2 regions of the Streptomyces sp. MK7 genome follow, and region 1 is predicted to be linked to the other one. Evidence: riboswitches for the same ligand, from Rfam matches in the RefSeq annotation. Region 1 holds a riboswitch; the other holds the start of a gene.
The links. A riboswitch is a leader RNA that binds a small molecule or an ion and turns the genes downstream of it on or off. The one in region 1 is predicted to bind glycine.
Positions count from the first base shown of each region.

Region 2: linked by a shared signal. The riboswitch ahead of gcvT (glycine cleavage system aminomethyltransferase GcvT) and the one ahead of gcvP (aminomethyl-transferring glycine dehydrogenase) in region 1 are both predicted to bind glycine.

Region 1 covers NZ_JAVACL010000048.1:41,735-53,505, reverse strand. Annotated here, with positions in the region: gene R2S09_RS33760 (mannose-1-phosphate guanyltransferase) at 1-836, shown strand, start outside; gene R2S09_RS33755 (DUF881 domain-containing protein) at 995-1,900, shown strand; gene R2S09_RS33750 (small basic family protein) at 1,897-2,229, shown strand; gene R2S09_RS33745 (DUF881 domain-containing protein) at 2,235-3,128, shown strand; gene R2S09_RS33740 (FHA domain-containing protein) at 3,259-4,140, shown strand; gene R2S09_RS33735 (MerR family transcriptional regulator) at 4,181-4,918, shown strand; gene R2S09_RS33730 (bifunctional nuclease family protein) at 5,018-5,491, shown strand; gene R2S09_RS33725 (MerR family transcriptional regulator) at 5,744-6,427, shown strand; gene R2S09_RS33720 (DNA polymerase IV) at 6,684-8,141, shown strand; gene R2S09_RS33715 (PRC-barrel domain-containing protein) at 8,166-8,543, opposite strand; glycine riboswitch at 8,657-8,751, shown strand; gene gcvP (aminomethyl-transferring glycine dehydrogenase) at 8,928-11,771, shown strand, end outside.
Region 2 covers NZ_JAVACL010000009.1:47,548-59,318, reverse strand. Annotated here, with positions in the region: gene R2S09_RS13440 (dipeptide ABC transporter ATP-binding protein) at 1-1,047, opposite strand, end outside; gene R2S09_RS13435 (ABC transporter ATP-binding protein) at 1,071-2,168, opposite strand; gene R2S09_RS13430 (ABC transporter permease) at 2,165-3,163, opposite strand; gene R2S09_RS13425 (ABC transporter substrate-binding protein) at 3,308-5,101, opposite strand; gene R2S09_RS13420 (ABC transporter permease) at 5,170-6,177, opposite strand; gene R2S09_RS13415 (enhanced serine sensitivity protein SseB C-terminal domain-containing protein) at 6,513-7,313, opposite strand; gene R2S09_RS13410 (enhanced serine sensitivity protein SseB) at 7,485-8,285, opposite strand; gene R2S09_RS13405 (AAA family ATPase) at 8,327-9,037, opposite strand; glycine riboswitch at 9,203-9,302, shown strand; gene gcvT (glycine cleavage system aminomethyltransferase GcvT) at 9,496-10,623, shown strand; gene gcvH (glycine cleavage system protein GcvH) at 10,793-11,170, shown strand; gene glyA (serine hydroxymethyltransferase) at 11,188-11,771, shown strand, end outside.

The sequences.
Region 1 (11,771 bases):
TCGTGGACGCCTCGAACGGCAGCGCCGGCCTCGTCCTGCCCAGCCTGCTCGGCAAGCTGGGGGTCGACTCGCTGACCATCAACCCCGGTCTCGACGAATCCCGGCCGACGGAGACCGAGGACATCCGCCGCAAGGGGCTGGTGCGGCTCGGCGAGATCGTGGCGTCCTCCGGGGCCGCGTTCGGGGTGCGGTTCGACCCGGTCGGTGAGCGGCTGTCGCTCGTCGACGAGAAGGGCCGCATCATCGAGGACGACCGGGCGCTGCTGGTGATGCTCGACCTGGTCGCCGCCGAGCGTCGTAGCGGCCGGGTCGCACTTCCGGTGACGACCACCCGCATCGCCGAGCAGGTGGCCGCGTACCACGGCACGCAGGTCGAGTGGACGACCACCTCGCCCGACGACCTGACGCGGGTCGGCGGCGAGGAAGGGACGATCTTCGGTGGCGACGGCAAGGGCGGGTTCATCGTCCCGGAGTTCAGCAGCGTCTACGACGGGACGGCGGCCTTCGTACGCCTGATCGGGCTGGTCGCGCGAACCCAGCTGACCCTCAGTCAGATCGACGCCCGGATCCCGCGGGCCCATGTCCTCAAGCGGGATCTGGCCACGCCGTGGGCGGTGAAGGGCCTGGTGATGCGCCGGGTCGTCGAGGCCGCCGGAGAGCGTTTCGTCGACACGACGGACGGTGTGCGGGTCGTGGAGACCGACGGCCGCTGGGTCATGGTGCTGCCGGACCCGGCCGAGGCGGTCACCCACCTGTGGGCCGAGGGTCCCGACGACGCCTCCGCGCAGGCCCTGCTGGACGAGTGGTCGGCGGTCGTCGACAGCGCAGGACGGTAGCGGACGGGCGAGACCGGACCGCCCGGATGCCAGAAGCCGGACGGTGACACAGAGCAATAAAACGGACAACACGCGCGTGTGCCGGACAAGTGCCCCCAAGGGGGCCTGTCCGGCACGCCGGTGGGGCCATTCGGAGGACTCGGCCCCTGCATGCGACGATGTGCGGCATGCCGCAGCAACCGCCCGTTCGGAGCACCCCCACGCGGCCTTCCCGTCCGGATGCGTCCATGTCGTTGATCACCAACGTCATGGACCACAGCCTCGACGACGGCTATGCCGAGGCCGCCGCACGGAAGAAGGCCGCTGGTGAGGGCGGTCTGCCCAAGACGCTCCGGGCGCGACTGGGGCTGGCGGTGGGTCTGGTGCTGGCGGCGCTCGTGGTGACCGTGGGAGCGGCACAGGCGCGCGTGGCGGCTCCGACGGTCGCCAAGGAGCGCCAGGAGCTGATCGACCGCATCGACCGCGAGACGGCGGCGGCCGACAATCTGGAGCGAGATGTCGACAAACTCCGTGGCGATGTGAGCGAGCGGCAGCGGCAGGCGCTCAGGCAGAGCGGCGGAAACAGCCGGGCCGACCTGGTGGAGATCCTGGCAGGCGCCACCGAGGTGCACGGGCCCGGGGTGAAGCTCGTCGTGGACGACGCCAAGGAGGCCGCCACGGGCGGGGGCGGCAACCCGCGCGAGACGTCGGGTTTCTCCGATACGGGCAGGGTGCGCGACCGGGACATGCAACGCGTCGTGAACGGACTGTGGCAGTCGGGAGCCGAGGCGGTCTCCGTCAACGGGCAGAGGCTGACCGCCCTGTCCGCGATCAGGGCGGCCGGGGACGCCATACTGGTCGACAACAGGCCGTTGGTGCCGCCGTACACGGTGCTCGCGGTGGGGGACGGGCAACGGCTGAGCACCCGGTTCCAGGACAGCCCCGACGGGCTGTACCTGCACGCCCTCCAGGACAACTACGGCATCCGGACGAGCATCTCCGTGGAGAGCGACCTCCGGCTGCCCGCCGCACCGAGTGTGATCGTACGTACCGCACAGCCGAGCACTGAGAAGGGCACATCGTGATCGCCGTACTGGGCCTCATCGTGGGAGTGGTGGCCGGCCTGTTGGTCCGGCCCGAGGTTCCGGCGGTTGTCGAGCCTTATCTGCCGATCGCCGTCGTCGCGGCGCTGGACGCCGTCTTCGGCGGGCTGCGGGCCATGCTCGACGGGATCTTCGACGACAAGGTGTTCGTGGTGTCGTTCCTGTCGAACGTGGTCGTCGCCGCGCTGATCGTGTTCCTGGGCGACAAGTTGGGCGTGGGTGCCCAGCTGTCCACGGGTGTCGTGGTGGTCCTCGGCATCCGCATCTTCTCCAACGCCGCCGCGATCCGACGGCACGTGTTCCGGGCGTGAGACCGATGAACCACAAGGACGAACTGCCGGAGAACGAGCCCGGCGCGGAACAGGACGAACAGGGCGAGGAGCGGGACGAGCAGCGGGAGAACCGGCTCCGCAAGGAGCTGCCCGCGGAGGTGCCCGCGCAAGCCCCCGGGGCCGCCGAAGGGGCCGCGGAGGAGTCCGCCCCCGAGCTCACCGGCCGTCAGCGACTGGGCAAGGGCCTGTGGCCGCCGCGCTTCACCCGGGCCCAACTCGTCGTCGCGCTGCTGCTGTTCGGCCTGGGCTTCGGTCTCGCGGTCCAGGTCGCCTCCAACAGCGACAGCGACAGCGCGCTGCGCGGTGCCCGGCAGGAGGATCTTGTGCGCATTCTCGATGAACTCGATGACCGTACGCAGCGTCTTGAGGACGAGAAGCAGGGTCTCGACAAGCAGCGTCAGGAGCTGGAGAACAGTTCGGACCAGGCCGAGGAGGCCCGGAGGCAGACGGTCGAGAAGGAGAGGCAACTCGGCATTCTGGCGGGCACGGTGGCCGCGCAGGGGCCCGGCATCACGATGACGATCGAGGACACGAAGGGGACGGTCCAGGCGGACATGCTGCTGGACGCGATACAGGAGCTGCGCGCGGCCGGTGCGGAGGCCATCGAGGTCAACGGCGTCCGGGTGGTGGCGAGCACCTATCTGACGGACTCCGGCAAGAGCGTGGACGTCGACGGGAACAAGATCAACGCGCCCTACCGTTTCAAGGTCATCGGCAAGCCGCAGGACCTGGAGCCGGCGCTCAACATCCCTGGAGGCGTGGTGCAGACCCTCGAGAAGGAGCAGGCCACCGTGACCGTCGAGCGATCGGACAAGATCGTCGTGGACGCCTTGCGAGCGGCGAAGCAGCCTGACTACGCTCGGTCGTCCTCCCAGTGAACCGGGGGTGCATGGCGGTCGTCCGGCAGGGGCATGAGGTTGCGGGGGGTCGGCGCACCGATTGGGTGGTGCGTGGTGGAAACTGTCTGGTGGATACGGACGTTGTGAAGATGTCCGGGTCGACCGGTGTATGCAGTCAGGGTTCGTCCTGCCCCACGGGCGGGTCTGTTTCGGTCAAGGGGAATCGCCCGTGAAGTTGTTTGCGAAGTTGTTCGGCAAGAGCGCGCGAGAGGGCGGCGACAACGCGACCGCCCGTCATCGCGCACAGCCCGACGCGGAAGGCCAGCGTCCGCTGTTCCGCGACCAGGTCCCGGGGTCGGGTGACATTTCCGGCGCACCGGGCGCGCCGTCGGTTGACCCTGCCCAGGCAGGCGGCATAGGTTTCGGCCAACCGTCAACCTCAGGTACGGGTGGAGGGTTTGCCGCCGGCCCGTACGCGTCCCCAGCCCCGTCGGGGCAGCCGCGGCAGGAGGATCCGTCCATGTCGGCCCTGGTCTGTACGAGGTGCGGTCACCGCAACGCGGAGAACAGCCGCTTCTGCTCCAACTGTGGTGCGCCGCTGCGGCCTGGTGCGGTGCCGGAGCGCGCGTCGGAGACGACCTCCACGATCTCCATCTCCGGTCTGGAGGCCTACGACGCCGAGGCCACCGGTCAGACGCCGATGCTGTCTCCGGAGGCGCAGGCGGCCGTCGACGCGCTGCCGGTCGGCTCCGCCCTGCTGGTGGTGCGCCGCGGGCCGAACTCGGGCAGCCGCTTCCTCCTGGACGGCGAGCTGACCACGGCCGGGCGTCATCCGCAGAGCGACATCTTCCTGGACGACGTGACGGTCTCGCGCCGCCATGTGGAGTTCCGCCGCGGTCCGGACGGGTCGTTCACGGTGGCCGACGTCGGCAGCCTGAACGGCACGTACGTCAACCGGGAGCGGATCGACCAGGTCGCGCTGTCCAACGGCGACGAGGTGCAGATCGGCAAGTACCGGCTGGTCTTCTACTCCAGCCGACAGGGCTACTGACCCTCCCCGGACTCGTCCGGGGAGATCCCAGGGAAGGTCCATGCTTCAAACACCGAGCGGTGGTGCCGGGCACGGCACCACCGCCGCGGACAGTGGGCTGATGAGCATCGGCAGCGTGCTGAACGTGCTGCGCGAGGAGTTCCCCGAGGTCACCATCTCCAAGATCCGTTTCCTGGAGTCGGAGGGCCTCGTCGAGCCGCGGCGCACCCCCTCGGGGTATCGCAAGTTCAGTCCGGACGACGTCGAGCGCCTCGCCCGCGTGCTGAGATTGCAGCGTGACCACTACCTGCCGTTGAAAGTGATCCGCGAGTATCTGGACGCGGTGGAGCGCGGTGAGGCCGTGCAGCTGCCGGTGCTCGGCCGGCAGCGTGACGGCGAAGCCGTGCCGGCGCCCGCCGAGACACCCGCGGCGGCCCGGATCGGCCGGGCCGAGCTCCTCGCCGCCGCGGAGATCGACGAGGAGGTCCTCCAGGAGTGGGAGTCGTACGGGCTGGTCACTCCGGTGGAGGACGGCGCCTACGACGCGGAGTCGGTCACCGTCGCCTCACTGGTCCGTGAGCTGGGACGTTTCGGGATCGAACCCCGTCATCTGCGGGTGATGAAGGCGGCCGCCGACCGGGAGGCCGGGCTCGTCGACCAGGTGGTGGCCCCGCTGCGGCGCCACCGCAATCCGCAGACCAGGGCCCATGCCGAGGCCCGCACGAAGGAGCTGGCTGCGCTCACGGTGAGACTGCACGCGGCGCTGGTGCAGACCGCGCTCGGCGTGCGGCTGCCCTGAACCGGCCACCCCGGGCCGGTACCGGCCGCGGCGGCCGGATCGACCTCCCGTTTCCGGCCCGACTACCCAAACATCCCGGGCACGGCCTAGGGTTGCTGTGTGAACGAGCTCGATGTCGTAGGTGTCCGGGTCGAAATGCCCTCCAACCAGCCGATCGTGCTCCTGCGTGAAGTGGGGGGCGACCGCTACCTCCCCATCTGGATCGGGCCGGGGGAGGCTACGGCCATCGCCTTCGCCCAGCAGGGGATGGCCCCCGCGCGGCCGCTGACCCATGACCTGTTCAAGGACGTGCTGGAGGCCGTCGGCCAGGAGCTCACGGAAGTGCGCATCACGGACCTGCGTGAGGGCGTCTTCTACGCGGAGCTGGTCTTCGCGAGCGGGGTCGAGGTCAGTGCTCGTCCGTCCGATGCCATAGCGCTGGCGCTGCGCACCGGCACGCCGATCTACGGCAGTGACACGGTGCTCGACGACGCGGGCATCGCGATCCCGGACGAGCAGGAGGACGAGGTGGAGAAGTTCCGCGAGTTCCTCGACCAGATCTCGCCGGAGGACTTCGGTACCAGCAACCAGTGAGGTTCGGGGCTTCGGCCCCGACGGTGGTTGCGGGGGTCGGACCCGGCAAGCAGTGAAACGCCGACATATGCCACCGGCCACCGGGAGCGCTCGGCCGTTCCCCGCGTGGCATTCCGCTAGCCTTTCCCCACGACGGGGCACGGGAAACCACTCGTAGGGTGATTATCACTCGGCGTGCCGAGTGTGGCGATCGTTGACGCACCCCCGGTGACTGCCTACCGTCGAGGAGGCAGGTCAAGGACGGAGGTCGGCGTGAGAAGCAGCGGCGACGGTACGGCTGGGGGTGCCCCCGGTCGTGAGGTCGGGGGAAGGGGTCCGTATCCTCCTCCGGGCTCTCGGCTCCGCGCGAGCATGGGCTACCCCCATCACGTCAGTGCGGCCGATCACGCTCCGCAGCGGCCGACGGTCGTGCCGAGCAGCAAAGGGGCGGCGTCCATGGCGTCCGAGCAGATCGGCTACCGCGGTCCGACGGCCTGCGCGGCCGCCGGCATCACCTACCGGCAACTGGACTACTGGGCGCGCACGGGCCTGGTCGAGCCCAGTGTGCGGCCCGCCTACGGGTCCGGCACGCAGCGGCTGTACAGCTTTCGTGACGTCGTGGTCCTCAAGATCGTCAAGCGGTTCCTCGACACCGGTGTCTCGCTGCAGAACATTCGTACGACCGTCCAGCACCTGCGCGAGCGCGGCTTCCGCGACCTTGAGCGCATGACGCTGATGAGCGACGGCGCCACGGTCTACGAGTGCACCTCGCCCGACGAGGTCCACGCCCTGCTCCAGGGCGGCCAGGGCATCTTCGGCATCGCCGTCGGCGTGGTGTGGCGCGACGTGGAGAGCGCGCTGTCCCAGCTGCACGGCGAGCGCGTCGACACCGGCGAGACCCTGGTGGGCCACAACCCCGGCGACGAACTCGCCCGACGGCGCAACCGGGCGGTCTGAGCGCGGCCCGGCCGGGCCGCGGCCGCTCAAACCGGGCCACGGCCTCCGCGGGCCCGTTCTGGGCGGGCCGTGGGGCGGTGTCGGCCGGACCCGCGGCGACCATGCCGACTCGGCGCGCCGAGCGCCGTCGGCGGGTGCTGAGGGGGCTGTGAGGCCGTGCCGGCCGGGTGGGGGCCGCGTGGTGGGCGGGGGCCCACGACTGCCGGGCGGGTCCCGTTTCGGGCCGTTGTCAGTGGTGTGGTGCAGCATCGGAGGTGTGAGAAGCGCGCCGACGATCCTGCATCTCGACATGGATGCCTTCTTCGCCCAGGCGGAGCAGGCGTCCAAGCCGAGCCTGCGCGGGAAGGCCGTCATCGTGGGCGGTCTCGGGCCGCGCGGGGTGGTCGCCACAGCGTCGTACGAGGCACGGGTCTTCGGTGTCCACTCGGCGATGCCGATGGCCCAGGCGCGGCGACTGGCTCCGAACGCCGCGTATCTCGTGCCGCGCTTCGGCTTCTACCGGTCCATCAGCGAGCAGGTGATGGGGCTGCTGCGGGCGCTGTCACCGCTGGTGGAGCCGCTCAGCCTGGACGAGGCGTTCGTGGACCTGGAGGCCGGGGGAGCGGCCTGGGACGCCGACTCCGCCCGGCTGGCCGGGATCCGGCTGCGCGCCGACATCCGTGCCGTCACCGGCCTGACGGGCTCGGTGGGCCTGGCCGCCTCCAAGATGCTCGCGAAGATCGCCTCAGAACAGGCCAAGCCCGACGGACTGGTCCTCATCGAGCCCGGCACCGAGCGGGCCCTGCTGGGCCCCATGTCGGTGCGGACGCTGCCCGGCGTGGGCCCGGCGACGGGCGACCATCTGCGGCGGGCCGGGATCCACACCGTGGACGAGCTGGCCGAGGCGGGTGAGGACGAGCTCGTACGGCTGCTGGGCAAGGCGCACGGGCAGGCGCTGTACGCCATGGCGCTGGCGCACGACGAGCGGCCCGTGGTCGCCGAGCGCGAGGCCAAGTCGGTGTCGGTCGAGGACACCTACGACGTGGACATCCACGACCGGCTGCGGGTGGGCCTGGAGGTGCAGCGGCTCGCCGACCGGTGCGTACGTCGGCTGCGCGGGGCCGGGCTGTCGGGCCGCACCATCGTGCTGAAGGTACGGCGCTACGACTTCTCCACGCTGACCCGCTCCGAGACGCTGCGCGGGCCCACCGACGACCCGGCGGTGGTGCGGGAGGCGGCGGCCCGGCTGCTGGACTCGGTGGACACCACGGGCGGGGTGCGGCTGCTCGGTGTGGGCGTGTCCGGGCTCGCCGACTACACGCAGGAGGACCTCTTCGCCCAGGCGGCCGGCGCGCACATGGACGGCCCTGAGGAAGAAGCCGCGGACGAACCGGCCCCGGAGCAGTCGGCGCCCGCAGAGCGGCACTGGCCGGCGGGCCACGACGTACGGCACACCGAGCACGGGCACGGCTGGGTCCAGGGCAGCGGCCTCGGCCGGGTCACGGTCCGCTTCGAGACGCCCGACTCCGAGCCCGGACGGGTACGGACCTTCCGCGTCGACGACCCGGACCTGGAGCCGGCGGACCCACTCCCGCTGGTGCGGCGAAGACCGGACGCCGCCGCAAGCCCTGGCGTCACCGGCAGCATCGAGGCGACCGGCAGCACCGAAGTGACCGGCCGCACCGAGGCGACCGACAGCGCGTCCTCGGTGGCCGGCGGGATCCGGCCCGCGTAGAACCCGGCCGGGCGCCGCTCGCTCTCAGCCTTCCTCGGAGCCGGATCCCGCGAGCTTGCCGAAGTCGCGGTCGGGGAGGGCGGGGGGAGGCGCCACGTCGAGACCGTAGTGGTGGTAGAGCTGCAGTTCCTGTTCGGGGGAGAGGTGGCGGCCGACGCCGAAGTCGGGGGCCTCCTTGATGAGGGCCCGGTCGAAGGGGACGTGCAGTTCGCCGTCGACCAGCTCGCTGGGCTCGAGCGGCACAAAGGCGTCCCGGGAGAACAGGCCGGTGCGTATGGCGGCCCACTCCGGCACACCGGTCGCGTCGTCGAGGTAGACCTCGTCCACCGTGCCGATCTTGGTGCCGTTCCGGTCGAACGCCTTGCGGCCGATCAGGTTGCGCGGATCGTTGTCGGTCTGCACGGTCCCTCCACTAGGTCGCAACTCATTCGTAAGCACTACAAAAGAGCACAATCGGGACGGCGGCCACTCGAGCCCGCCTCGTGAAGCCCGCTGGTACGCTGGCAAACGGCTGCTGACCCCGTGCGGGAGAGTCCTCCACCACCATCGGAGGCGCCGAAGGAGCAAATCCTCCCCGGAATCTCTCAGGCCCCTGTACCGCACGGACGAGGTCACTCTGGAAAGCAGAGCGGGTGTCGACGGCTTCCGCTCTCACCGACGGTGAAAACCGGGTGCCCTCGGGCGGTCCGGTGAAGCTCTCAGGTTGAGATGACAGAGGGGGAGGCCGTCGGGGCACCCGAGCCGTGGTGTCCCTCGAAGGTCGCGTCAGACCAGGAGGCCTCCGCAATGACCGCCCAGCGCATTCCGCTCTCCGAGCTCGAACAGGGCATTCCCTTCGAGCAGCGCCACATCGGGCCCGACCAGGAGGCGCGGGCCAAGATGCTCGCGCAGGTCGGTTACGGCTCGCTCGACGAGCTCACCGCCACCGCGGTGCCGGATGTGATCAAGAACGCCGACGCGCTCGACCTGCCGGGCGCCCGCACCGAGGCCGAGGTGCTGGCGGAGCTGCGCTCCCTCGCCGACCGCAACCAGGTCCTCGGCTCGATGATCGGTCTCGGGTACTACGGGACGTTCACGCCGCCCGTCATCCTGCGCAACGTCATGGAGAACCCGGCCTGGTACACCGCGTACACCCCGTACCAGCCGGAGATCTCCCAGGGCCGCCTCGAGGCGCTGCTGAACTTCCAGACCATGGTCGCCGACCTCACCGGCCTGCCGACCTCCGGCGCCTCCCTCCTGGACGAGGGCACCGCCGCCGCCGAGGCGATGGCGCTGTCCCGGCGCATGGGCAAGAACAAGAAGGGCCTCTTCCTCGTCGACGCGGACGCGCTGCCGCAGACCATCGCCGTCATCGAGACCCGCGCCGAGCCGACCGGTGTCGAGGTCGTCGTCGCCGACCTCAGCGACGGCATCCCCGCCGAGATCGCCGAGCGCGAGATCAACGGCGTGCTCCTGCAGTACCCGGGCGCCTCCGGTGCCGTACGCGACCTCAGGCCGGTGATCGACCAGGCGCACGAGCTCGGCGCGCTGGTCACCGTCGCCGCCGACCTGCTCGCCCTGACCCTGCTGAAGTCCCCCGGCGAGCTGGGCGCGGACATCGCCGTCGGCACCACCCAGCGCTTCGGTGTGCCGATGGGCTTCGGCGGTCCGCACGCCGGTTACATGGCGGTGCACGAGAAGTTCGCCCGCAGCCTGCCCGGCCGCCTGGTCGGCGTCTCCGTGGACGCGGACGGCAACAAGGCCTACCGCCTCGCCCTGCAGACCCGTGAGCAGCACATCCGCCGCGAGAAGGCCACCAGCAACATCTGCACCGCCCAGGTGCTGCTCGCCGTCATGGCCGGCATGTACGCCGTCTACCACGGCTCCGAGGGCCTGAAGGGCATCGCGCAGCGCACCCACCGCTACGCCACGATCCTCGCCGAGGGCCTGAAGGCGGGCGGTGCCGAGGTCGTCCACGGCGCCTACTTCGACACGATCACGGTCAAGACCGAGGGCCGGGCCGCCGAGGTCGCCGCCGCCGCCCGCGAGGCCGGCGTGAACCTGCGCCTCGTGGACGCCGACCACGTCTCGATCGCCTGCGACGAGACCACCGACCGGGCCCAGCTGCGCACCGTGTGGTCCGCCTTCGGCGTCGAGGCCCGCATCGAGGCCCTGGACGCCGCCGCCGCGGACGCCCTGCCCGAGGGCCTGCTGCGCACCGACGCCTACCTCACCCACCCCGTCTTCCACCAGCACCGCTCCGAGACGGCGATGCTGCGCTACCTGCGCAAGCTGGCCGACCGCGACTACGCGCTCGACCGCGGCATGATCCCGCTGGGCTCCTGCACCATGAAGCTCAACGCGACCACGGAGATGGAACCGGTCACCTGGCCCGAGTTCGGCGGGCTGCACCCCTTCGCGCCCGCCGAGCAGGCGCAGGGCTACCTCACCCTCATCCACGAGCTGGAGGATCGGCTCGCCGAGGTCACCGGCTACGACAAGGTCTCGCTCCAGCCCAATGCCGGCTCCCAGGGTGAGCTCGCCGGTCTGCTCGCCGTCCGCGGCTACCACCGTGCCAACGGCGACGACCAGCGCACCGTCTGCCTCATCCCGTCCTCCGCGCACGGCACGAACGCCGCCAGCGCCGTGATGGCCGGCATGAAGGTCGTCGTCGTGAAGACCGCCGAGGACGGCGAGATCGACGTCGAGGACCTGCGGGCGAAGATCGAGCAGCACCGCGACCAGCTGGCCGTGCTGATGATCACCTACCCGTCCACGCACGGCGTGTTCGAGGAGCACGTCGCCGACATCTGCGCCCAGGTGCACGACGCCGGCGGCCAGGTCTACGTCGATGGCGCCAACCTCAACGCCCTGGTCGGCCTCGCCAAGCCGGGCCACTTCGGCGGCGACGTCTCCCACCTGAACCTGCACAAGACGTTCTGCATCCCGCACGGCGGCGGCGGTCCCGGCGTCGGCCCGGTCGCCGTACGCTCCCACCTGGCGCCGTACCTGCCCAACCACCCGATGCAGCCCGAGGCCGGACCGAAGACCGGCGTCGGTCCGATCTCGGCCGCGCCCTGGGGCTCGGCGGGCATCCTGCCGATCTCCTGGGCGTACGTCCGGCTGATGGGCGGCGAGGGTCTCAAGCGCGCCACGCAGGTCGCGGTCCTCAGCGCCAACTACGTCGCCAAGCGCCTGGAGCCGCACTACCCGGTGCTCTACACCGGCCCCGGCGGGCTCGTCGCGCACGAGTGCATCGTCGACCTGCGGCCGCTGACCAAGGCGACCGGTGTGACCGTGGACGACGTGGCCAAGCGGCTGATCGACTACGGCTTCCACGCGCCGACGATGTCCTTCCCGGTGGCCGGCACGCTGATGATCGAGCCGACCGAGTCGGAGGACCTGGCCGAGCTGGACCGCTTCTGCGACGCGATGATCGCGATCCGCGCCGAGATCGAGAAGGTCGGCTCCGGCGAGTGGCCCGCGGAGGACAACCCGCTGCGCGGCGCCCCGCACACCGCGGCCGCGCTCGGCGGGGAGTGGAAGCACGCCTACAGCCGTGAGGAGGCGCTCTTCCCGGCGGGTGTCTCGGCCGCGGACAAGTACTGGCCGCCGGTGCGCCGGATCGACCAGGCCTTCGGCGACCGGAAC
Region 2 (11,771 bases), on a different contig from region 1:
CGGGTGGTGGCAGGCCACCCGCTGACCCGGCCTCAGCTCCTTCAGCGCCGGCTCGGTCGTCCGGCAGATCTCCGTCGCCTTCCAGCACCGGGTGTGGAAGCGGCAGCCGCTCGGCGGGGAGATCGGCGAGGGAACGTCGCCCTTGAGCAGGATGCGCTCGCTCTTGGCGTTCTTCCGCCTGGGGTCCGGGATCGGGACGGCCGACATCAGCGCCTTGGTGTACGGGTGCATCGGCGCCTTGTACAGCGAGTCCCGGTCGGCCAGCTCGACGATCTTGCCGAGGTACATCACCGCGATCCGGTCCGAGACGTGCCGGACGACCGACAGGTCGTGCGCGATGATCACGTACGTCAGGCCCAGCTCCTGCTGGAGGTCGTCGAGCAGGTTGACGACCTGCGCCTGGATCGACACGTCCAGCGCCGAGACCGGCTCGTCCGCCACCACCAGCTTCGGCTTGAGCGCGAGCGCGCGCGCGATGCCGATGCGCTGGCGCTGGCCGCCGGAGAACTCGTGCGGATAGCGGTTGTAGTGCTCGGGGTTGAGGCCGACCACCGACAGCAGCCGCTGCACTTCCTTCTTGATGCCGCCCTCGGGCTCGACGCCCTGGAGCTTGAAGGGAGCGCCGACGATCGTGCCGATGGTGTGGCGCGGGTTCAGCGACGAGTACGGGTCCTGGAAGATCATCTGCACATCGCGGCGCATGGGGCGCATGCCGCTCACACCGAGGTGCGTGATGTCCTTGCCCTCGAACTCGATCTGCCCGCCCGTGGGTTCGAGCAGCCGGGTGATCAGCCGGCCCATCGTCGACTTGCCGCAGCCGGACTCGCCCACGACGCCGAGGGTCTCGCCGGAGCGCACCTCGAAGTCAAGGCCGTCCACGGCGCGCACGGCGCCGACCTGGCGCTGGAGCAGGCCCTTCTTGATCGGGAAGTGCTTCTGCAGCCCGGTGACCTTCAGCAGGACCTCGCCGGGCGCGACCTCCTTGGTGAGGGTGGCCGTGCCGGCCGCCTCGGCCTCGGCGCCGTCGCTCTGGGCAGGGATGCTCACTGCCTTGTCCTCTGCGTTCTCACTCACAGCTTCGGCGCAATCTCTTCGGTCCAGATCCGCTCCCGCTGCTCCTGCGACATGTGGCAGGCGGCCCAGTGCTGGCTGCCGACCTCGGTCAGCTCGGGGCGCACCGTGCGGGTGACGTTGTCCTTCGGGACGTCGGCGTACGGGCAGCGCGGGTTGAAGGCGCAGCCGGACGGGACGTTGATCAGGGAGGGCGGCGATCCCTTGACCGGGATGAGCCGGTCCTGCTGCTCGCGGTCCAGGCGCGGCATCGAGCCGAGCAGACCCCAGGTGTAGGGGTGGCGGGGCTCGTAGAACACCTTGTCCGCCGGGCCGCGCTCGACGCACCGGCCGCCGTACATCACCAGGATGTCGTCGGCGAGTTCGGCGACGACGCCGAGGTCGTGGGTGATGACGATGACCGCGGAGCCGAACTCCTTCTGCAGGTCCCGGATGAGGTCGAGGATCTGCGCCTGGACGGTGACGTCCAGGGCGGTGGTCGGCTCGTCCGCGATGAGCAGCTCGGGGTTGTTGACCAGCGACATCGCGATCATCGCGCGCTGGCGCATACCGCCGGAGAACTCGTGCGGGTAGCTGTCCACGCGCTTGTCCGGCTGCGGGATGCCCACCCGGTCGAGCATCTCGATCGCCCGCCTGCGGGCGGTCTTCTTGTCGACCTTGTGGTGGATGCGGTACGCCTCGACGATCTGCGCGCCGATCGTGTAGTAGGGGTGCAGCGCGGACAGCGGGTCCTGGAAGATCATCGCCATCTCCCGGCCGCGCAGCTTGCGCACGTGGTCGGGGTCGGCGGACAGCAGTTCGGTGCCGTCCAGCCAGATCTCGCCGGAGATCTGCGCCTTGCGCTTGCCGTACTGGCCGGCGGTGTGCAGGCCCATGATGCCGAGCGAGGTCACCGACTTGCCGGAGCCGGACTCGCCCACGATGCCGAGGGTCTTGCCCTTCTCCAGCTGGAAGCTGAGTCCGTCGACGGACTTGACCAGGCCGTCGTCGGTCGGGAAGTGCACCTTCAGGTCGCGCACTTCCAGGAAGGCAGTGGGGGCGGGCGAGGCGGTGCTGGGCTCGCCCACGGCCGCTCCGGTCTTGCTGAGTTCGGTCATGCCAGCCTCACTCGGGGGTCGATCACGGCGTACAGGACGTCCACCACGAGGTTGGCGATGAGCACCGCGAGGGAGGTGATCAGGGTGACGCCGAGGATGATGGGCAGGTCCTGGTTCCTGATGGCGTCGAGCACGGCGCGGCCGAGACCGGGCAGGTTGAACGTGGACTCGGTCAGGATGGCGCCGCCGATGAGCGCGCCGAGATCCATGCCGAGCATGGTCAGGAGGGGGGTCATCGTGGAGCGCATGGCGTGCTTGCCGATGACCGTCTGCTCCTTGAGGCCCTTCGCGCGTGCCGTGCGGATGTAGTCCTCACCGAGGATCTCCAGCATGGTGGCGCGGGTGATCCGGGCGTACATCGCCGCGTACAGGAAGGCCAGGGTGATCCAGGGCAGGATCATGCCGCCGAACCAGCCGCCGACGCTCTGGGAGAGGGGCACGTACTGCGCGTCGAGCCAGTGCAGTCCGAAAGCGAAGATCGCCAGGCTGAGCAGGCCGGTGAAGTAGATGGGGAGGGAGACACCCGCCAGGGCGACGACCATCGCGCCGCGGTCCCAGATGCTGCCCCGCTTGAGCGCGGAGAGCACACCGGCGGCGACACCGAAGATCAACCACAGCACGGCGGCGCCGAGCGCGAGTCCCAGGGTCACCGGGAAGCGGTCGGTGAGCACCGGCCAGACGGCCTGCTCGCTCTTGAAGGAGTAGCCGAAGCAGGGCGCGGCGCAGTGGGTGACGTCGCCGCCGCCCGAGTAGGTGCGGCCCGCGAAGATGCCCTTGAAGAACTCCCACACCTGCCAGTAGATCGGTTCGGCCAGGCCCAGTTTCTGCCGGACCCCCTCGACGGCGGCCGGGTCTGCCTGCTTGCCGACGAAGCTCAGGGCGATGTCGACGCCCGCCCACTTGGGGACGAGGAAGAAGATGCCGAAGACCACCATGACGATGACCACGAGCATCACTGCGGCGGCGAAGAGCCGCCTGATGAGGTAAGCGAGCACAGCTTACGGCCCGCCGCGGGACCGCGGGCCACCTGCGGTCTCCCTCCACTGTCTTGTGGACCGTGGGGGGCTCCCCGGGTGGCCCGCGACCACGCCGCGCCGGCCTTCACCTGCCTTTCGTGCCGTACGGCGGGTGTGCCGGGTTTACTTCGGGTTCTTCAGGCCGAGGTTGACGAAGTCGTACATACCGCTGTAGTTGTCGGTCGTGTAGACGTTCGCCAGGTTGTCCGAGCGCCAGTTGATGAACTTCTCGAAGGTGAAGGGCAGGTAGTACGCGCCCTCCATGACCTTGTGGTTGATCTCGGTCGCGATCTTGGTCTTGCCGGCGTCGTCCAGCGTGGTGACGTACTGGTCGAAGAGGCCGTCCAGCGCCTTGTCCTTGATCAGGGCGTAGTTGTTGTTACCGCTCGGCAGGATGTACTTGCTGTCCCACAGCGGCAGACCGAAGCCCTGGACGGTCGGGAAGTCCGGACCCCAGCCCATGATGATGATGCCGTAGCCCTTCTTCTTCACGTTCGAAGGGCTGCCGATGATGCCGGTGGTCTGCGAGCCGTCGTACTGGTCGATCTGCGCGTTGATGCCGATCTTCTTCAGCGACGCCTGCATCGACTGGGCCGTGGCGACCTCGACCGGCTTGTTGTTGCGCACCGCGATGGTGGTGGAGAAGCCGTTGGGGTGACCGCAGGCCTTCAGCGCCTTCTTGGCCTCGGCGACGTTGCCGTTCTTGTTCGCGCCGGAGATGCCGTACGGGTCGTACTGCTGGCCCTCGGCGCCCGGGACGGACGGCGGGAGCATGTTGGTGCCGATGTCACCACCGGCGACGGGGCCGCCTCGGGCGGTCTGCAGCGAGACGTGGTCGGCGCCGAGGATGACGGCCTTGCGGCACTCGATGTTGTCGAACGGCTTCACGCTCTGCGGGAAGACCGCGTACCGGATGTAGCCGGAGACCGGGTTGTCCAGGTTGGCCTTGTGCTGCTTCAGGGCGGTGGTACGGCCCTGGGGCGACATGCCGGTCTGGTTGATGTCCAGGTCCAGGTCACCGTTGAGCAGACGCTGGTCGAGCTGGTTGGCGTCCGAGAAGAACTGAACGGTGATCTTGTCCGGGTACGCCTTGCGGATCGGGTCCGAGGCCTGCTTCCAGTTGGTGTTGCGCACCAGGGTCAGGCTCTTGCCCGGGCTGTACGACTGGAACTTGTACGGGCCGGAGGAGAAGGGGTGCAGGCCGTACTTGGACTTGGTGTCCATGTCCTGGCGGACCGGGGAGGCCGAGACCAGGCCCAGCACCTCCTCGAAGTCCGAGTTGGCCTTCGGCAGGTGGAAGACGATCGTCTTGTCGTCCGGCGTGTCGATGGCCTTCAGGCCCAGGTGGTCCGCGGACTTGTCCTTGTACGGGCCCTTGTACTCGCCCTTGGGGTCCAGGAAGTCCTTGAGGTAGGTCGGACCGCCGGACAGCACGTCCTGCGCCCAGACGCGCTCGATGCCGTACTTGATGTCCTTGGACGTGATCGGCTTGCCGTCCTCCCACGTGATGCCGTCACGCAGGTGGTACGTGTAGGTCTTGCCGTTGTCCGTGACCTTGGCCAGGCCGTCGGCGAGGTCCGGGGTGAGCTGGGCGCCGGCCTTGCCCGGCTCCGTCTTGCCCGTGACCAGCTGGCGGCTGTAGTAGCGGGCGAAGTTCCACATGAAGCCGTAGTAGCCGCGCGTGGTGTCCCACGAGTCGGCGTCCTGGGCACCACCGAACTTCAGCGTGCCGCCCTTCTTGACCAGCGAGGCCTGGGCGACCTTGTTGTTCGCGGCGTCGTAGCCGGCGGCGCCGGTCTTCGACCCGCCCTTGTCGTCGCTGCCGCCGCCGCACGCCGCCGTGGTCAGCAGTGCGGCGACCGCAGCAGCGGCGGCCAACGCCTGCTTGCGCCGCCCTGAGGTGCGTTGGGTAGTCACGATCTCGGATCCTCCGGATTTGATGAGAGACCCCGTGTTGGTGCCACGGGACGCTTGGGGTTGGCGCATCAGCGGGCGCCCTTCGGGTCGAGCGCGTCCCGCACGCCGTCGCCGAAGAGGTTGAAGGCAAGAACGGTGATGAAGATCGCCACACCCGGGACCACCATGTACATGGGGTCCGAGTCGTAGTAGTCGATCGCGCTCGAGAGCATCTGCCCCCAGGACGACGTGGGCGGCTTGACGCCCACGCCCAGGAAGCTCAGTGCCGCCTCGGTGAGGATGTTGGTGGGGATCATCATCGTCGTGTAGACGATGATCGGCGCGACCAGGTTGGGCAGCAGCTCCTTGAACAGGATGTAGAACCGCCCGGCGCCCAGTGATCGGGCGGCCTCGACGTACTCGCGCTCGCGCATCGAGAGCGTCTGGCCGCGCACCACACGTCCGATGTAGGGCCAGCCGAAGAAGCCGATGACCAGGATCATCACGAAGACCCGCACGCTGGAACCGGTCAGCCCCAGCATGTTGCTCGGCATCACGGAGACCAGGGCGATGGTGAACAGCAGCTGCGGGAAGGCCAGCAGGCCGTCCATCACACGGCTGATGACCGAGTCGACCCAGCCGCCGAAGAAGCCGGCCAGGATGCCCAGGACCGTGCCGAGGATGACGGCGACCATGGCGGACAGGAAGCCGACCAGGAGCGAGACGCGTGCGCCGTAGACGATGCGGGCGAAGATGTCGCGGCCGTTGACCGGCTCGACGCCCAGCAGGTGGTCACCGCTGATGCCGCCCAGCGACCCCCTGGGGGTGCCGAACAGCGGGTCGATCAGGTTCTCGTGATAGGCGTCCGGGTCCTGCCCGACGAGATTGGCGATCACCGGTGCGAGCAGCGCGATCGCGATGAGGACGAGCACGACGACGCCACCCGTCAGTGCGAGTTTGTCCCGCTTCAGGCGCTCCCAGGCGATCCGTCCCAGGGAGCGGCCCTGGACGGCCTTCACGCCCGCGGTGGCAACCGCCGCTTCGTCGGCCGCGCTGGGGGCCGCTTCCGCGGTCGGCTCGTGCAATGGTGCCGTCATTAGGCAGGGACCCCTCTCAACCGGCGGTAGCCGGCCCGCACTTGCCGCTGTAGCGGCATCATCAGTCCGTCGTACACAGGGGCGAAGCCCCCTTGGTGCGGGAGTCTTCAACGCATTGGCGATCTGTTGCCAGACTTGACGGTGAATGGATGCGTAAACGTGATGCAGGCAGAAGGGTTCCGTTATCCGGACAGTGGGTAACGGGGGTCGGACATGGGCCAGTTAGGCCTTTCCGTGTCAGAACCGGACCTTCCGCCCCCATCTACGCGCGCAGAAGTCCTTTCCGCGACCCGATCGAGGAGCCGGTCGAGGTCAGCGGAACCGGTACTTCCGGATCAGTATCCGCCCCCGGCCGGCGGGTAGCCGTAGCCGCCCGGCGGGTTCTGGACCGCCGGGGCGGCGTGGGCCTCGCGGTCGTAGAACGGGCGGGCGTTGGCGCGCAGCCACATCGCCACCGGGTCGAACTCGTCGGACATCGCCACGGTCGACACCGGCAGCCCGTCGGGGACCGCGCCGACGGACTGCCGCATCATCGCCCGCACCGAGTCGACGGCGGGCGGGGAGGTGTCGTACACGTCCAGGCCGACGGCGAGGTACGGCGCCCCGAGCGCGGGCTGCACCCAGGCGCGCCGCAGCGAGCGGACCGCCGGGGTCCGGTGGGCGTTCTGCGTCAGCAGGGCGTAGAAGTGAGGGATCTCGATGGCCGGTTCGGACAGTCTGAGCGGTCCGGCGGGCTGGCGGTCGAGGCCGGTGGCGATGCGGCGCAGATCCAGCCAGGGGATGCCGACGCCGCCGCCCGGGGCGTGCGGGTTCAGCCACAGGCCGTAGCGGTCGGGGTACAGGACGCGGGCGACGTCGAGGGCGTCCACCACCTCGTACGACCGGTTCCAGCCGCTGGCCGACAGCTCCTGCGCGGAGGTGACACAGGGCGCGTAGCCGTGGCCCTCGACGTCCATGTGGCCGTACTGGGCGTCGGGGGAACCCGCCTGGCCGTGCCAGAGCAGCATCCAGACCTGGCCGGAGGTCGGGGTCGCGAGGGCGCGCAGCAGCGCCTCGTAGGCGTCGTAGCGTCCGGGCGTCACCTGGCGCAGCGTCTGCTCCACGTGCCCGGCCGCGGCCGTGCCGCTCGCGCTCACTTTTTACCGCCCCTTCGTACAAGCAACGTTTCGACCGAGCCGTGGGTCCAGCTTAGAGCCCGCCCGCGAGCCCGGTGCGTGGTGTCGTCCCGCGGGTGCGGGGAGGTCACGGCCTGTCGCGCTCCGCGGCCCGGCCGCATGCCGGCGCCGTCCCGCCGCCCTGGAGGATCTTCAGTGGCCGTACTGGTAGAACGGCCGGACCTTCTCCCTCAGCCAGCCCGCCACCGGGTCGTCCGTCACGTCCAGCAGGACCAGGTTGACGGGCCACTGGACGGGGACCTCGGCGAGGGCCCGGCCCAGGGCCTCCAGGGGACGGGCGCGCAGGTCGCCGTCCCACTGGGAGAGCTCGACGCCTATGAACATCACCGGGTCGGCCGTCTCTATGGCGGCCAGGCAGCGGCGGGCCGCGAGGACCACGCCCGTCTCGGCGAACTCGGCGGAGGCGGAGGCCAGGAAGTCCACCGGGTCGTCCTGCCAGTCGGGTTCGAACAGACGGACGCGGCCGCCGCCGGGGCCGTCCAGTTCGGTGCGCCCGGCCCGGCACAGTTCGGCCACGGCCGGCGGTGGCAGCGGGATGCCGACCACGCCCTCCGGGTTCAGCGCGATGCCGGCCTGCGGCGGCAGCCCGCGCGCGAACTCGACGGCGGGCGCGATGACGTAGGGCATGTGAGGGCCGGCGACCTGGCGGAGCTGCTCCTCGGAACTGAAGACCGGGACATAGGCCTGGCCGTCGATCTCCAGGGTGGGCAGGTCGAGCGGACCGCTGTGCGGGCCACCGCCGCTGGGCAGCGGAACCCAAAGGAAGCTGCGGCCCAGCACCTCGATGATCCGGCCGCCGGCCGAAGGGATGCCGAGGGAGGCCGAGAGCACTTCCTCCAGCTCGTTGCCGGGCCATCCGCCGTGCGGCTGGGGATGCGCCTGTGCCGGAAAGTCCGCGGGGTAGCCCCCGGAGAAGTCCGCCGGAATGTCCATTCGCCTACCACCTGCTGGGAACCGCTGTTGTGACCGAAAGGCTATCGGGTGCCGGTGCGGGACGGGCCGGTGAAGCCGATCCGGCGCAGCGCGGCCGCCGCCTCGCGGTCCAGCAGGACGGCCGAGCCGCAGCCCCCCGGCAGCTCACCCCGCTCCACGGCGCGCAGGAGGCGGGCCGCGGCCCTGCGGTGGCGCAGGAAGGCGTAGCGGGAGACACCGCGGCCGCGCCGGCGCATGCCGTCCACGGCGGTCTCGGGGGTGACGTCCAGCAGGATGAGGTGGAGCGTGCCGCCGCGGCGGCGGGCGGCGCGGGCCAGCCAGCCGCGGACCCAGCTCTGCGTGCCGCAGTCGTGGACCACGAGCCCCTCTCCGGAGCGCAGCGCGCGGCGCAGCGCGGCGTAGTGGGCGAGGCGGACCAGGGGGCGGTAGAGCACGTAGGGCAGGCGGGGCGAAAGGCGGGCGTCCCAGCGGTCGCGGGTGTCCTGGGAGTCGATCCTCGGGCCGCGCACCGCACGCCGCATCAGGGTCGACTTGCCGCTGCCGGGCAGGCCGGTGACCACGGCCAGGTCGTGCGGGCCGAAGAGCAGCGCGTGCGGGCCGCGGCCGGCCCGCTCGCGCAGGTCGCGCACCACGGGCACGGGGCGACCGCCGTGCTCGCGGGCCGGGGCGAGCGGCCTCCGGGCCCCGGGCCGGCCGGGCAGGGCGAGGGCCCGGGTCGTGGCGTACGCCGGCGCGGTCCTGTTCACCGTCATCGTCCTCCCCTGGGTGGTGACGGTTCCCCGTCGAGTGTAAAGAGAAGGTAATGCCCAGGGTCCGGTGATTTCGTGCGCGTTCTGCCACGGGTCGGTCACAGATGCGGCCTGACGTGATCCGGCCCGGCGTGCAATGATGTGCGCGCCAACTGCATACAGGCCGCTTGAATCCGCGCGGGAGAGTTCCCAGCAGCCGTCTCGCTGGGGCGCCGAAGGAGCAAGTCCCTCCCTTGAATCTCTCAGGCCCCGTTACCGCGCGGGCGAGGCACATCTGAAAAGCGGGCCGCTGCCGCAGTGGCTCCACCCAAGGTGCAAGCCGTGATCATCCGTCCTACGGCGGTCATGGCGAACCTCTCAGGTTCCGATGACAGATGGGGAGGACACCGATCCGTCCTCGCCCTCCCCACGCTCGGCCTCACTCGCGCGGGGGGACCCCCACCGCCTGGGAGACACGCCCGATGAGCAGTTCCGCACCCCGTCCGCTCCGCCATACCGCGCTCGACGCGGTGCACCGCGCGCTCGGTGCGACGATGACCGACTTCGCCGGCTGGGACATGCCGCTGCGCTACGGCTCCGAGCGTGACGAGCACATCGCCGTGCGCACCCGGGCCGGGCTCTTCGACCTCTCCCACATGGGCGAGATCACCGTCACCGGACCGCAGGCCGCCGCCCTGCTGAACCACGCCCTGGTCGGCAACATCGCCTCCGTCGGCGTGGGCTGGGCCCGGTACACCATGATCTGCCGCGAGGACGGCGGCATCCTGGACGACCTGATCGTCTACCGGCTGGCCGAGGCCGAGTACATGGTGGTCGCCAACGCCTCCAACGCCCAGGTCGTGCTGGACGCGCTCACCGAGCGGGCGGCCGGTTTCGACGCCGAGGTCCGCGACGACCGGGACAACTACGCCCTGATCGCCGTGCAGGGACCCGAGTCCCCCGGCATCCTCGCGTCCCTCACCGACGCCGACCTGGACGGCCTGAAGTACTACGCCGGCCTGCCCGGCACGGTCGCCGGGGTGCCCGCGCTGATCGCGCGCACCGGCTACACCGGCGAGGACGGCTTCGAGCTGTTCGTCGCGCCGGCCGACGCCGAGAAGCTGTGGCAGGCGCTGACCGACGCCGGAGCGGACGCCGGGCTGGTGCCGTGCGGGCTGTCCTGCCGCGACACGCTGCGCCTGGAGGCCGGCATGCCGCTGTACGGGCACGAGCTGACGACCGGGCTCACCCCGTTCGACGCCGGGCTCGGCCGGGTGGTCAAGTTCGACAAGGAAGGCGACTTCGTGGGCCGCGAGGCGCTGCTGGCCGCCGCCGAGCGCGCCGCCTCCCAGCCGCCCCGGGTGCTCGTCGGCCTGGTCGCCGACGGCCGTCGCGTGCCGCGCGCCGGGTACCCCGTCGTGGCGGGCGGAGAGTTGATCGGCGAGGTCACCTCCGGCGCCCCCTCCCCCACCCTGGGCAAGCCGGTCGCCATGGCGTACGTCGACGCCGCGCACGCCGCGCCGGGCACGCCGGGCGTCGGCGTGGACATCAGGGGCAGGCACGAACCGTACGAGGTCGTGGCGCTGCCCTTCTACAAGCGGCAGAAGTAAGACTGGTCCGGCAGGGCGCCGGCGGCACCCGTGCGGCACCGGGTGCCCGGACGCCATGTGCCCGCGTGTCGTGCCCGCGCGTGTGACGCCCGGCACATCACCCTGCTCACCAGCGTTTTCAGCAGTCCTCAGTCACCAGCAGTCCCCCGCGTACAGGAGAATTCAGGCCATGAGCAACCCCCAGCAGCTGCGCTACAGCAAGGAGCACGAGTGGCTGTCGCCCGCCGAGGACGGCGTCGCGACGGTCGGCATCACGGAGTTCGCGGCCAACGCGCTCGGCGATGTCGTCTACGCCGACCTGCCGGAGGCCGGCACCACGGTGACCGCGGGCGAGACCTGCGGCGAGCTGGAGTCGACCAAGTCGGTCTCCGACCTGTACTCCCCGGTCAGCGGTGAGGTCACCGAGGTCAACGAGGACGTGGTGAACGACCCGTCGCTGGTGAACTCCGCGCCCTTCGAGGGCGGCTGGCTGTTCAAGGTGCGTGTCACGGAGGAGCCGGCCGACCTGCTCTCCGCCGACGAGTACGCCGCCGAGACCGCCGGCTGAGGAGCGGACACAAGCACATGACTGTTCTGAACACGCCCCTGCACGAGCTCGACCCGGAGGTGGCCGCCGCGGTCGACGCCGAGCTGCACCGCCAGCAGTCCACGCTGGAGATGATCGCCTCGGAGAACTTCGCCCCGGTCGCCGTCATGGAGGCCCAGGGCTCGGTCCTGACCAACAAGTACGCCGAGGGCTACCCGGGCCGCCGCTACTACGGCGGCTGCGAGCACGTCGACGTGGTCGAGCAGATCGCCATCGACCGCATCAAGGCCCTGTTCGGCGCCGAGCACGCCAACGTGCAGCCGCACTCCGGTGCCCAGGCGAACGCGGCCGCAATGTTCGCGCTGCTCCAGCCCGGCGACACGATCATGGGTCTGAACCTCGCGCACGGCGGGCACCTGACCCACGGCATGAAGATCAACTTCTCCGGCAAGCTCTACGACGTCGTCGCCTACCACGTGGGCGACGACGGCCTGGTCGACATGGCCGAGGTGGAGCGACTGGCGAAGGAGTCCCGGCCGAAGCTGATCGTGGCCGGCTGGTCGGCCTACCCGCGCCAGCTGGACTTCGCCGCCTTCCGCCGGATCGCGGACGAGGTGGGCGC